One region of the Vagococcus jeotgali genome, then DNA from elsewhere that is predicted to be linked to it. Evidence: predicted binding sites of a transcription regulator. Region 1 holds the regulator's gene; the other holds the start of a gene.

What was found. The regulator CtsR, encoded in region 1, represses protease genes until heat stress. The targets are predictions, from matches to a motif close to TTGGTCAAAAAAGGTCAAANA.
Region 2: the regulator CtsR is predicted to act here: its motif matches at 3,148-3,168, upstream of clpB (ATP-dependent chaperone ClpB).

The regions. Positions count from the first base shown of each region.
Region 1 covers NZ_CP142146.1:1,910,227-1,916,231, forward strand. The annotation lists gene VSF34_RS09455 (peptidase U32 family protein) at 1-724, opposite strand, end outside; gene VSF34_RS09460 (ATP-dependent Clp protease ATP-binding subunit) at 837-3,296, opposite strand; gene VSF34_RS09465 (CtsR family transcriptional regulator) at 3,310-3,771, opposite strand; tRNA gene VSF34_RS09470 (tRNA-Lys) at 3,962-4,034, opposite strand; tRNA gene VSF34_RS09475 (tRNA-Val) at 4,044-4,116, opposite strand; rRNA gene rrf (5S ribosomal RNA) at 4,129-4,244, opposite strand; rRNA gene VSF34_RS09485 (23S ribosomal RNA) at 4,322-6,005, opposite strand, start outside.
Region 2 covers NZ_CP142146.1:1,039,750-1,045,754, forward strand. The annotation lists gene VSF34_RS05385 (DUF5052 family protein) at 1-447, opposite strand, end outside; gene clpB (ATP-dependent chaperone ClpB) at 504-3,107, opposite strand; gene pepT (peptidase T) at 3,305-4,537, opposite strand; gene VSF34_RS05400 (Nif3-like dinuclear metal center hexameric protein) at 4,553-5,671, opposite strand; gene VSF34_RS05405 (tRNA (adenine(22)-N(1))-methyltransferase) at 5,668-6,005, opposite strand, start outside.

The DNA.
Region 1 (6,005 bases):
ATTTCCAATGAGTCAACCCAGCACTTGTTAAATCACTTGTCTCAAGCATTAAATCAACATCATTTGTTGCAAAAATATGGGTACCATGTTGATCCTCATAAATTGAATAATGAGTGTCTTCTTCTTTTGGCTCTGAGATAAATAATCCTTTAGATTTTCCCACACCATCTTTTTGTTTTGTAAATGAATAATAATTAGAAACAAGTGGTCGCTTTGAGTGGTGGATACATGTTGCTCCGTACACTAACACTTCACAAAATACACTAGCTTCTTTAGCAATCTCCTCTAATTCTAAAAAAGGTATTTCACGAGCTAATACAGCCCCCCTAGCTCCTTTTTTTGCCCAAAAATTAATTTGGCGAGAACTTGTCACCATCGTTGCTGCATCATAAATAAAAGGTAAATTATACCCATCTCGTCTTAACACATAGATCACACCAGGGTCACCCACTACAATATCATCTACATTAATTGACTCTAAATAAGCCAAATACTCAGGAATTTTTTCCATTTTTTCAGGATGCATAATAGCATTCACTGCTACCCTAACTTTCTTATCATGCTTATGTGCCAATTTTACTACTTCTTTTAATTCAGACCTTGTGAAATTGTATGGCAACCTTAAACCAAACTCTTCTTCTCCTACATATAACACATCAATATCTAATGTTACTAATCTTTTGGCCTGCTCAAGTGACTCAACACTTGTACTTATCTCAATCATATCTATACTCCTCTACATTTTAACCACGTTTATCCTAACATAGAACAACCAACTTTTTCAATTCCATCACAAAAAAACAAGTGCTAGCCGTTATAGCTAACACCTGTTTATTTTAATTTAAAACTGTTTTTTTTACCTTTGTCGTTATGTTACCTTTTGTCGCACCAAGAGTCACTGTATCCCCTGTTTCAAGCTCACCAGATAGTAGTAACTCACTTAACCTATCTTCAATTTCTTTTTGCAAAGCACGGCGAATTGGCCTTGCTCCGTACTCAGGATCAAACCCTTCTTGACTAATCACATCAATTGCTGCAGGTGTTAATTTTAATGTAATCTCTTGTTCTTTTAATCTAGTGATAATATCTTTACTTAATATTTTTACAATTTGATGTAATTCTTCTTTATCCAATGAATGGAAAACAATCGTCTCATCCACACGATTTAAAAATTCAGGACGGAAAGCCTTTTTAAGCTCTTCTATAATACGAGATTTCATAGCTTTATGAGAAGTCGTTTTATCACCTATGCCAAAACCAACAGTTTTTTCATCACGCAGAGCAGTTGCTCCAATATTTGAAGTCATAATGATAATTGTATTCTTAAAATCAACTTTTCGACCCTTAGCATCGGTCAGATGGCCATCATCTAAGACTTGTAATAAAATATTAAACACATCTGGATGAGCCTTCTCTACCTCATCAAGTAAAATAACAGAATATGGTTTTTGACGAATTTTTTCAGTTAATTGGCCACCTTCATCATAACCAACATAACCAGGAGGTGAGCCGACTAAACGGCTAGTGCTATGTTTTTCCATAAATTCAGACATATCCACTCTAATAAGAGCATCCTCAGAACCAAATACTACATCCGCAATAGTCTTAGCTAACTCAGTTTTACCTACCCCAGTAGGCCCTAAGAACATAAATGAGCCAATTGGTCTATTAGGGTCTTTCAAGCCACTATGAGCACGTCTGATCGCCTTAGAAACAGTAGCAACTGCCTCATCTTGACCTATCACACGTTTATGTAAAGTATTTTCTAAGTCAAGTAACTTCTCACTATCTTTTTTATCAAGCTGATTCAAAGGAATACCAGTCGTTTGAGAAACAACTGAAATAATATTTTCCTCTGTTACTTTTGCATCATAAGAGTGACGATTCTCTTCTTGCTTTTTCACTAGTTTATCCAACTTATCTAGCTCTTTTTGTTCTTGCTCTCTAATACTGACAACCTTATCAAAATTTTGCTCAATAATCGCTTGTTCTTTTTCTTTATAAATAGTAGCTAATTTATCTTGTTGTACAACAATTGGAGATGGTTTTTGTGAATGCTCTAATCTAAGCTTAGCTGCTGCTTCATCCATTAAATCAATTGCTTTATCTGGCAATTGACGATCACTAATATATCGCACTGATAACCTAGCTGCTGCTTCAATAGCTTCGTCAGTTATGGCTACACCGTGATGTGTTTCATATTGTGATTTCAATCCCTCTAAAATCTGAATTGTTTCTTCTTCAGTAGGTTCATCTACTAAAATTTTAGCAAAGCGACGCTCTAGAGCAGAATCTTTTTCAATGTATTTTTGATACTCATCAAGTGTTGTCGCACCAATTGTTTGTAATTCACCACGAGCTAAGGCAGGTTTTAAAATATTCGAAGCATCAATGGCCCCTTCTGCCCCTCCAGCTCCAATTAAAGTATGTAATTCATCAATAAATAAAATTACTTCACCATCTTGATAAATTTCATCGATCAAGCGCTTCATACGGTCCTCAAATTCACCACGATATTTAGTCCCAGCGACTACTGAACCCATATCAAGCATCATTAAACGCTTGTTAATCATATCTTTAGGAACTTTACCATCAACTATACGTTGAGCTAATCCTTCAGCAATAGCTGTTTTACCAACACCAGGTTCCCCAACTAGAACAGGATTATTTTTTGTTCTACGACTTAGTATTTGAACAAGGCGTTGAACTTCTATATCACGACCAATTAAAGGATCTAATTTCTTCTCCCTAGCCCTCGCTGTCAAATCCCTAGCTAATGAGTCAAGAGTTGGCGTACTACCATTGGGCCCATGGGGTACTGATATACTCTTTTTCTTCCCATTCTTATTCTGATCAATAGCCCCTATTCGCTCATAAATAGTCTGTCTCACTTCTGTCAATTCCACACCAAAATTGGTTAAAATTCTAGCAGCTAAAATATCTTCTTCTTTAACAAGTCCTAAAAGAATATGCTCTGTACCAATACTTGGAGCTTTACTACGCATTGCCTCTTCCTTAGCAAAAGCTAACACATCTTTTGCACGAGGAGAGTATGGTAAAAGAACACCTTTTTTAACTTTATAATCACCATACTGAGAAGTTAACTCAATTTCGTCTCTAACATCTTCTATATCAATAGGAAGTTGTCTTAGAACTTTACCACCTATTCCTTTACTTTCCATCATTAAGCCAATAAGTAAATGCTCTGTACCAACTGATGCTTGTTTAAAAAACTTAGCACTTTCTTGAGCATAATCCAATACTTTCTCCGCTCTTTTTGTAAATAATTCAGCCATGTTTTCTCAACTCCTATTCTTCATAACCTAATCTTTCCAATAAATCAGACATTAAGCTAGCTCTTAATATCTGTTCTTCAACTGATCTACTTACACCATTTAATTTTAAAACAGTATTAAGTAAATCACGCTCACGTTTTGTTATAAATTCACTGTGGTATAAACCATCTAGAATAGCAATACCTTCACTCTCACTCAACTTAGTACCAATTACCTGAGACACATTCTGAAAACTATGATGGTGATTAAATAAATTGACTTTCACAATTCTAATATAACCACCACCACCACGCTTACTTTCAACTTTATATCCTTTAGGAACTGTAAAACGTGTGTTAATAACATAATTAATTTGAGATGGTACACAATTAAAATGTTCTGCTATTTCAGATCGTCGAATTTCAATAACATCTTCTTGTTCTAATAGCTCTTTTAAATACTGCTCGATAATATCAGACATGTTTTTATTACTCATTCAGGATATACACCACCTTTAGACCTGAACTTATTGACTAAGTCTGACCTTTATTATACAAAAAAGTCGACACAATGACAATTTTTTGACCTATCTTAACCAATAAATTAAAAAAATACCGTAACTAGTATCTAAATCTATAGAAAAATAAAAAAAGCCAAGGAATGAATAATCATCCTTGGCTAACAAGTGACCCGTACTGGGCTCGAACCAGTGACCCTCTGATTAAAAGTCAGATGCTCTACCAACTGAGCTAACGAGTCATAAAAAAATGGAGGTTAACGGGATCGAACCGCTGACCCCCTGCTTGTAAGGCAGGTGCTCTCCCAGCTGAGCTAAACCTCCGTGTGATACAAAGCGTAGCAGCGTCCTACCCTCACAAGGGGAAACCCCTCACTACTCTCGGCGCTAAAAAGCTTAACTTCTGTGTTCGGCATGGTTACAGGTGTATCCTTTTTGCCATCACCACTACACTTTTGTATCTATATGAGTGATTATTCACTCAAAACTGGATTTGAAATTAGACAACATATAATCGTCCACCGCTTATGTGGTTAAGTCCTCGACCGATTAGTACTAGTCCGCTCCATGCATCACTGCGCTTCCACTTCTAGCCTATCTACCTGATAATCTTTCAGGGGTCTTACTTCCTTAAAGGAATGGGAAATCTAATCTTGAGGGGGGCTTCACGCTTAGATGCTTTCAGCGTTTATCCCGTCCATACATAGCTACCCAGCAATGCCCTTGGCAGAACAACTGGTACACCAGAGGTATGTCCATCCCGGTCCTCTCGTACTAAGGACAGCTCCTCTCAAATTTCCAACGCCCGCGACGGATAGGGACCGAACTGTCTCACGACGTTCTGAACCCAGCTCGCGTGCCGCTTTAATGGGCGAACAGCCCAACCCTTGGGACCGACTACAGCCCCAGGATGCGACGAGCCGACATCGAGGTGCCAAACCTCCCCGTCGATGTGAACTCTTGGGGGAGATAAGCCTGTTATCCCCAGGGTAGCTTTTATCCGTTGAGCGATGGCCCTTCCATGCGGAACCACCGGATCACTAAGCCCGACTTTCGTCCCTGCTCGAGTTGTAACTCTCGCAGTCAAGCTCCCTTTTGCCTTTACACTCTACGAATGATTTCCAACCATTCTGAGGGAACCTTTGGGCGCCTCCGTTACTTTTTAGGAGGCGACCGCCCCAGTCAAACTGTCCATCTGACACTGTCTCCCATCACGATTAGTGATGCGGGTTAGAATGGTCATAACACAAGGGTAGTATCCCACCAGCGCCTCTCTCGAAACTAGCGTCCCGAGTTCTACGGCTCCTACCTATCCTGTACATGTGTCACAAACATTCAATATCAAACTACAGTAAAGCTCCATGGGGTCTTTCCGTCCTGTCGCGGGTAACCTGCATCTTCACAGGTACTAAAATTTCACCGAGTCTCTCGTTGAGACAGTGCCCAAATCGTTACGCCTTTCGTGCGGGTCGGAACTTACCCGACAAGGAATTTCGCTACCTTAGGACCGTTATAGTTACGGCCGCCGTTTACTGGGGCTTCAATTCTTAGCTTCGCAAATAAATGCTAACCAATCCTCTTAACCTTCCAGCACCGGGCAGGCGTCAGCCCCTATACGTCATCTTTCGATTTTGCAGAGACCTGTGTTTTTGATAAACAGTCGCTTGGGCCTATTCACTGCGGCTGAACTTGCGTTCAGCACCCCTTCTCCCGAAGTTACGGGGTCATTTTGCCGAGTTCCTTAACGAGAGTTCTCTCGCTCACCTTAGGATTCTCTCCTCGACTACCTGTGTCGGTTTGCGGTACGGGTCGTTTGCTTCTAACTAGAAGATTTTCTTGGCAGTGTGATATTAGAACTTCGGTACTTTATTTCCCTACACATCACAACTCATCCTTAAAGGAGTAAGCATTTGACTCACTCCAAGACTTGTTGCTTGTACGCACATATCCAACAGTGCGCTTCTGTAACCTCCTGCGTCCCTCCATTGTTCAAACAAAACAAACGAGTACAGGAATCTCAACCTGTTGTCCATCGCCTACGCCTTTCGGCCTCGGCTTAGGTCCCGACTAACCCTGGGAGGACGAGCCTTCCCCAGGAAACCTTAGTCATTCGGTGGACAGGATTCTCACCTGTCTTTCGCTACTCATACCGGCATTCTCACTTCTAAGCGCTCCACCAGTCCTCACGATCTGACTTCTGCGCGCTTAGAACG
Region 2 (6,005 bases), 870 kb from region 1:
AATTAAAATAACTTTACTTTTCCCTTTAAATGAGTTTCTAAAATCATTTACCATTGAATTAATCATAGGTACACTACGTTTTGTATTATCAATATTAACACGATCAGTGTATTCCGAAAAAATATTTTCTAATCCTTTTTCCTCAATAATCATAGATGATCCAACATGATGTAATTCATTTTTTCCAACTGTAATTTGAATCACATTAGAATCATGACTATCTTCATCTGTATCAAAACTCTCATCTCGTTGAATCTTCACTGATTTACCACTCACTTCATCGATAACTTGACTCGATTCATCATAAGTTCTAATTGTCATATCAAGTCCTTTAAAACTCTGTTCAAATTGTTTAAACGAGTTTAAAATATCTTGACATCCTGTCATAACGAATAATAATCCAATTAAACTAATGCTTGCTAATAACTTTTTATGTTTTGTTTTCATTTATTTTCCCTCCAAAATAAAATAAGGGTAAGATAAAAATTCTTACCCTTAATATACTACTCTTCAATTTTAATAGATTCAAATGCTAAATGATCATCTTCTAAATTAATGATTACTTGACTCTTAGGTCCTACATACCCTGCTACAATTTCTTTTGCAAGAGGTGTTTCTACTTCTTTAGTAATAAAGCGTTTAATAGGTCTAGCCCCATAAATTGGGTCATACGATTTTTCAGCAATCCATGTTTTAGCCTCATCAGAAATAGATAGCTCAATATCTTGATGTGCTAAGCGTTTAGTCAAGCTATTTGTCATTTTTACAATGATTTCTTTCACATCATCTAGACTTAGTGGACTAAATAAAATTGTATCATCAATACGGTTTAGGAACTCAGGTTTGAAGTGACCACGAAGCATGTCTAAGACACTTTCTCTAACTGGTTCACTGATCTCACCGTTATCATCAACACCTTCAAGTAATAATTGTGACCCGATATTACTTGTCATAATTAATACTGTGTTTTTAAAATCAACAATACGCCCCTTAGAATCTGTTAGGCGTCCATCATCAAGTACTTGTAATAAAATGTTAAAGACATCAGGATGAGCTTTTTCAATTTCATCTAGCAAGATGATTGTATAAGGACTTCTTCGAACTGCTTCTGTTAACTGTCCACCTTCTTCATATCCAACATATCCAGGAGGTGCCCCGACTAAACGAGAGACACTATGTTTTTCCATATATTCACTCATATCTAGTCTAACCATGTGTTCTTCTGAATCGAATAAACTCTCAGCTAAAGCTTTAGCAAGTTCTGTTTTACCAACACCAGTTGGTCCTAAGAATAAGAATGATCCAAGAGGTTTGTCAGGATTTTGAAGACCTGCACGTGACCTAATAACCGCATCACTTACTGCATCTACTGCTTCAGATTGCCCAATAACACGCTCATGAAGTGTTTCATTTAAACGTAAAATTTTCTCACGTTCTCCTTCTTCCAGACGACTCACTGGAATACCTGTTAAACGTCCCACAACAGTAGCAATTTCTTTTTCTGTCACCACTTCTTGGACTAAGCGGTCTTCATTTAATTTAGCATTTTTCTTTTCTAACTCTTTTAATTCTTCTTTAAGTTTTGGAAGCGTGCCGTGACGCAAGACAGCTGCTTCTTCTAAATCATAGTTACTCTCAGCGTTTTCAAGTTCTGTTTTTACTCTATCTAATTCAGCACGTTTTTCGTTAACTTTGTTTAATTCTTCTTTTTCAGTTTCCCACTTCATTTTTAGATTGTTAGCTTCTTCTCTAAGTTCAGCGAGCTCACCTTGAAGTAATTCTAAACGTTTTTTGCTGGCATCATCATCTTCTTTTTTTAGAGCTGCCTCTTCAATTTCAAGTTGCATCAAACGTCTTGTTACTTGGTCTAACTCTGTTGGCATAGAATTCATTTCAACACGAATAGTCGCACATGCCTCATCCACTAAATCAATGGCCTTATCTGGTAAATAGCGATCAGTAATATAACGGTTTGATAACACACTAGCAGCAACTAAAGCATTATCATGAATATTCACACCATGGTGAATTTCAAAACGCTCTTTAAGACCACGTAAAATACTAACAGAGTCTTCTACTGTAGGTTCTTTAACTAATACTTTTTGGAAACGACGCTCTAGGGCTTTATCTGTTTCCATATATTCACGGTACTCATCTAAGGTTGTTGCCCCTATACAATGTAATTCACCACGAGCAAGCATTGGTTTCAACAGATTTCCAGCATCCATGCTACCTTCTGTTTTACCAGCCCCCACAATTGTATGAATCTCATCAATAAATAGAATAATTTGACCATCTGAATTTTTAACTTCATTCAAGACAGCTTTTAGACGCTCTTCAAACTCTCCTCTAAATTTAGCTCCAGCAATTAAAGCCCCCATATCAAGTGAGATAATGACTTTATCTTTTAAGTTTTCTGGCACATCTCTTTTAACGATTCGTTGTGCTAACCCTTCGATAATAGCTGTCTTACCAACACCAGGTTCTCCAATTAAAACCGGATTGTTTTTTGTTTTACGAGATAATATACGAATCACATCACGAATTTCTTCATCACGACCAATAATCGGGTCTTGTTTACCAGATTTCACCGCTTCAATCAAATTCGTTCCATATTTTTCTAATGCTTCGTATTGTTCTTCTTGATTTTGACTAGTCACACGTTCTCCTCCTCTTAAGTCTTTGATTTTTTCTAATAACTCTGCCTCTGTTACTTTTTGGGCAAGTAAATATCTAGTTAGTGCATAATTTTTTAATTTCATTAAAGCTAATACAACAACTTCTGTTGATAAAAAATCATCATTAAAACTTTCTCTGATTTTATCAGCCTCTTGTAGTAAGTGATATAAATTTTGGCTAAGATTTTGTCCATATTGAACGTTTCCACTAATAACAGGAACTTTATCTAATTCTAGATCAATCTCATGCTCAAAAGCATCTACATCAAGGCCAATCCCTGAGTATAGATTTCTGGCAAAATGATTAGGTTGCAAGAAAATCTTCCACAAATGAACAATATCAATATCTTGATTTTTTCTAGTTACAGCAACTTGTTGCGCTTCAGCAATAGCTTGTTGTAAGGTTGTTGTCATTTTTTCTATATTCATCTTTCGTCCTCCCTTTTGCTAATATCATAATTTTACAACATTGGTCAAAAAAGGTCAAATAATATACTTGATCTTTCTATTTTTATTATAAAAAGAAATAACAATTAAATATAATCTGTTTTATTACCTTCATCCGATAAAAAAAATTGAACAAACAAAAAAGAAGTTAACATATGTCAACTTCTTTTCTAACTAACTTATTTTGTTTCGTTTAATTTAACTATTTCAACAATTAATGATGTCGCTTTTTCCATGCTTTCAACTGCTACAAATTCAAAACGACCATGCATGTTTTCTCCACCAGCAAAAATATTAGGCGTTGGTAATCCCATATAAGAAATTTTCGATCCATCTGTCCCACCACGAACAGGTGCTTTATTCGGTTCAATATCTAATTTTCTCATGGCTTCATCTACTAAATCAATAATACTCATATCTTTTTCAATCACTTCACGCATGTTGTAGTATTGATCAAAGATATTAATAGAGATTCTCTCTTGACCAAAGTCTTTATTCATCTCATCTACAATAGATTGAATATATGCTTTTTTAGCTTCAAACTTCTCACGGCTGTGATCTCTAATAATATATGTCATAGTTGCTTCATCCGGTACACCATCTAGTTGTAATAGGTGGAAGAATCCTTCATAACCATCCGTTTTTTCAGGCACTTCATCTTTTGGTAATTTATCATGTAAATCAATGGCAACTTGCAGAGCATTGACCATTGTATTTTTTGCAGTTCCTGGGTGAACATTTTTCCCTTCAATTGAAATATCAGCTTGAGCTGCACTGAATGTTTCAAATTGTAATTCACCTACAGGCCCACCATCCATTGTGTAGGCAAAATCAACTGGAAAATCTTCGACTTTAAATTTATCAGCACCAATTCCAATTTCTTCGTCTGGCCCAAATGCTACCATGACTTTACCATGTTTGATTTCTGGATGTTTAATTAAATATTCCATAGCTGTCATAATTTCAGCAATACCAGATTTATCATCTGCTCCTAAAAGAGTTGAGCCATCTGTTGTAATTAGTGTTTGACCTTTATAATTAGCTAGATTAGGGAAGTCTGTCACTGTTAATTTAAATTTACCTTCTTTGTCTAAGGCAATGTCTGATACACCATCATAGTTTTCTACAAATTGAGGATTAACATTTTCAGCATTGAAATCTGCTGTATCCATATGAGCGATAAAGCCCATGCTTCTCACATTTTTATCAGTATTGCTTGGTAATGTGGCAATCACAAATCCATTTTCATCATTATAAAAGACATCTGACATCCCAATTGTTTCAAGCTCTTTTTTTAATTCGTGAGCAAAATCCACTTGAGTTTGTGTAGTTGGTGTAGTTTTACTTGTTGCATCTGACCTTGTTTCAGTTTTAACATACTTAATAAATCTCTCTACTAAATTTGGATACATATTACGACACTCTCCTTAAATAATTTCAAATGGGTTGGTACTTACTTGACTGACAATAAAATCAACATCCCAGCCTTGTGAGTCTTTCCATTCATTAAACATTTCCACATATTTTTCTTTACAGATTGATTCAATATAGTGGCCAGGATCAATCACTGATAATCCTTCCTCTATCATATCATGAGCAGTGTGAAAATACACGTCTCCTGTTATATAAAGATCTGCTCCTTTTTTCAAGGCATCTTTATAAAATTTTTCGCCACTTCCACCACAAATGGCAATCGTTTCAATCATTTTTTCATGAGTATCTGTTACAAGTGTCACAGCGTTTAAACCAAAAACTTGTTTCACGTGAGTCACCGTATCATCTAAAGACATTGGTTGAGCAAGCTTGCCGATTCTTCCTAGACCGTAATCATCTGTCATATTTTCTAAGTTAAAAATATCATAAGCAGGCACTTCATAAGGATGATATTTCTGAATAATATCTTTAACAATATTTAATTGTCGTTCTGGAAATATAAATTCTTGTCTTTGCTCTTCAACTTGAGCTATCTTCTCTTTTTCTCCAGTGAAGGGGGCTGACATATCACTTGGTCTAAATCTACCTACTCCACTAGAGCTAAAGCTAGCAAAATCATACCCACCATATTCACCAACCCCAGCTTTGCCCAACATCTCACGCATAATACCAGCATGACTTGTCGGTGTAAACAAGACTAGTTTTTTATAAGGAAAACGATGTGTTAAACTTAAAAACTCAGTATCGTGAAGACCTAACAGATCACAAAACCAATCATTTAAACCTGGATTCACAATATCCATATTTGTATGTGCCGCATAAACTGCTATATTATGTGACAGTAAATCAGCAAACATTTGAGTTTGAAAATCATCTGTCGTCAGACGTTTTATAGGTCTAAAAATTGGTGGATGTTTGGCAATAATAAGGTCTACATTTTTTTCAATAGCTTCCCTAACAACAGCTGGTCTAACATCTAAAGTCATCATGACACGTTTTATAGGCTTATTTAGTGTGCCAATATGAAGACCAACGGGATCACCATCTTCAGCCAATTCTTTTGGAACAACACTTTCAAAATATTGAATGAATTCCTCTCCTGTCAGCATTATGATAATACCTCCTCAATTAATGTGATTTTATCTGTCACTTCTTTGATTTTTTTATCTTGTGTTTCTCTAGATTGTTCTAATTGTTTTAAAATATTGGAAAATTGATCTTTTTCTTGTAACCATTTTTCTTTAAAAATATCAGTTGGATCTTGAAGTAACACTGGTCCAAACATCTGCTCTTTTTTAGATAATTCACTAGATTCACTAGATTTATCAGCCACTATAATTTCATAAATTTTACCATTTTCCTTAATAATCAACTCATCTATAATCACATATGATTCCTTAGATAACCATGACCTTAAGACTTGTGACCCAATATTGGGTTGTAAAA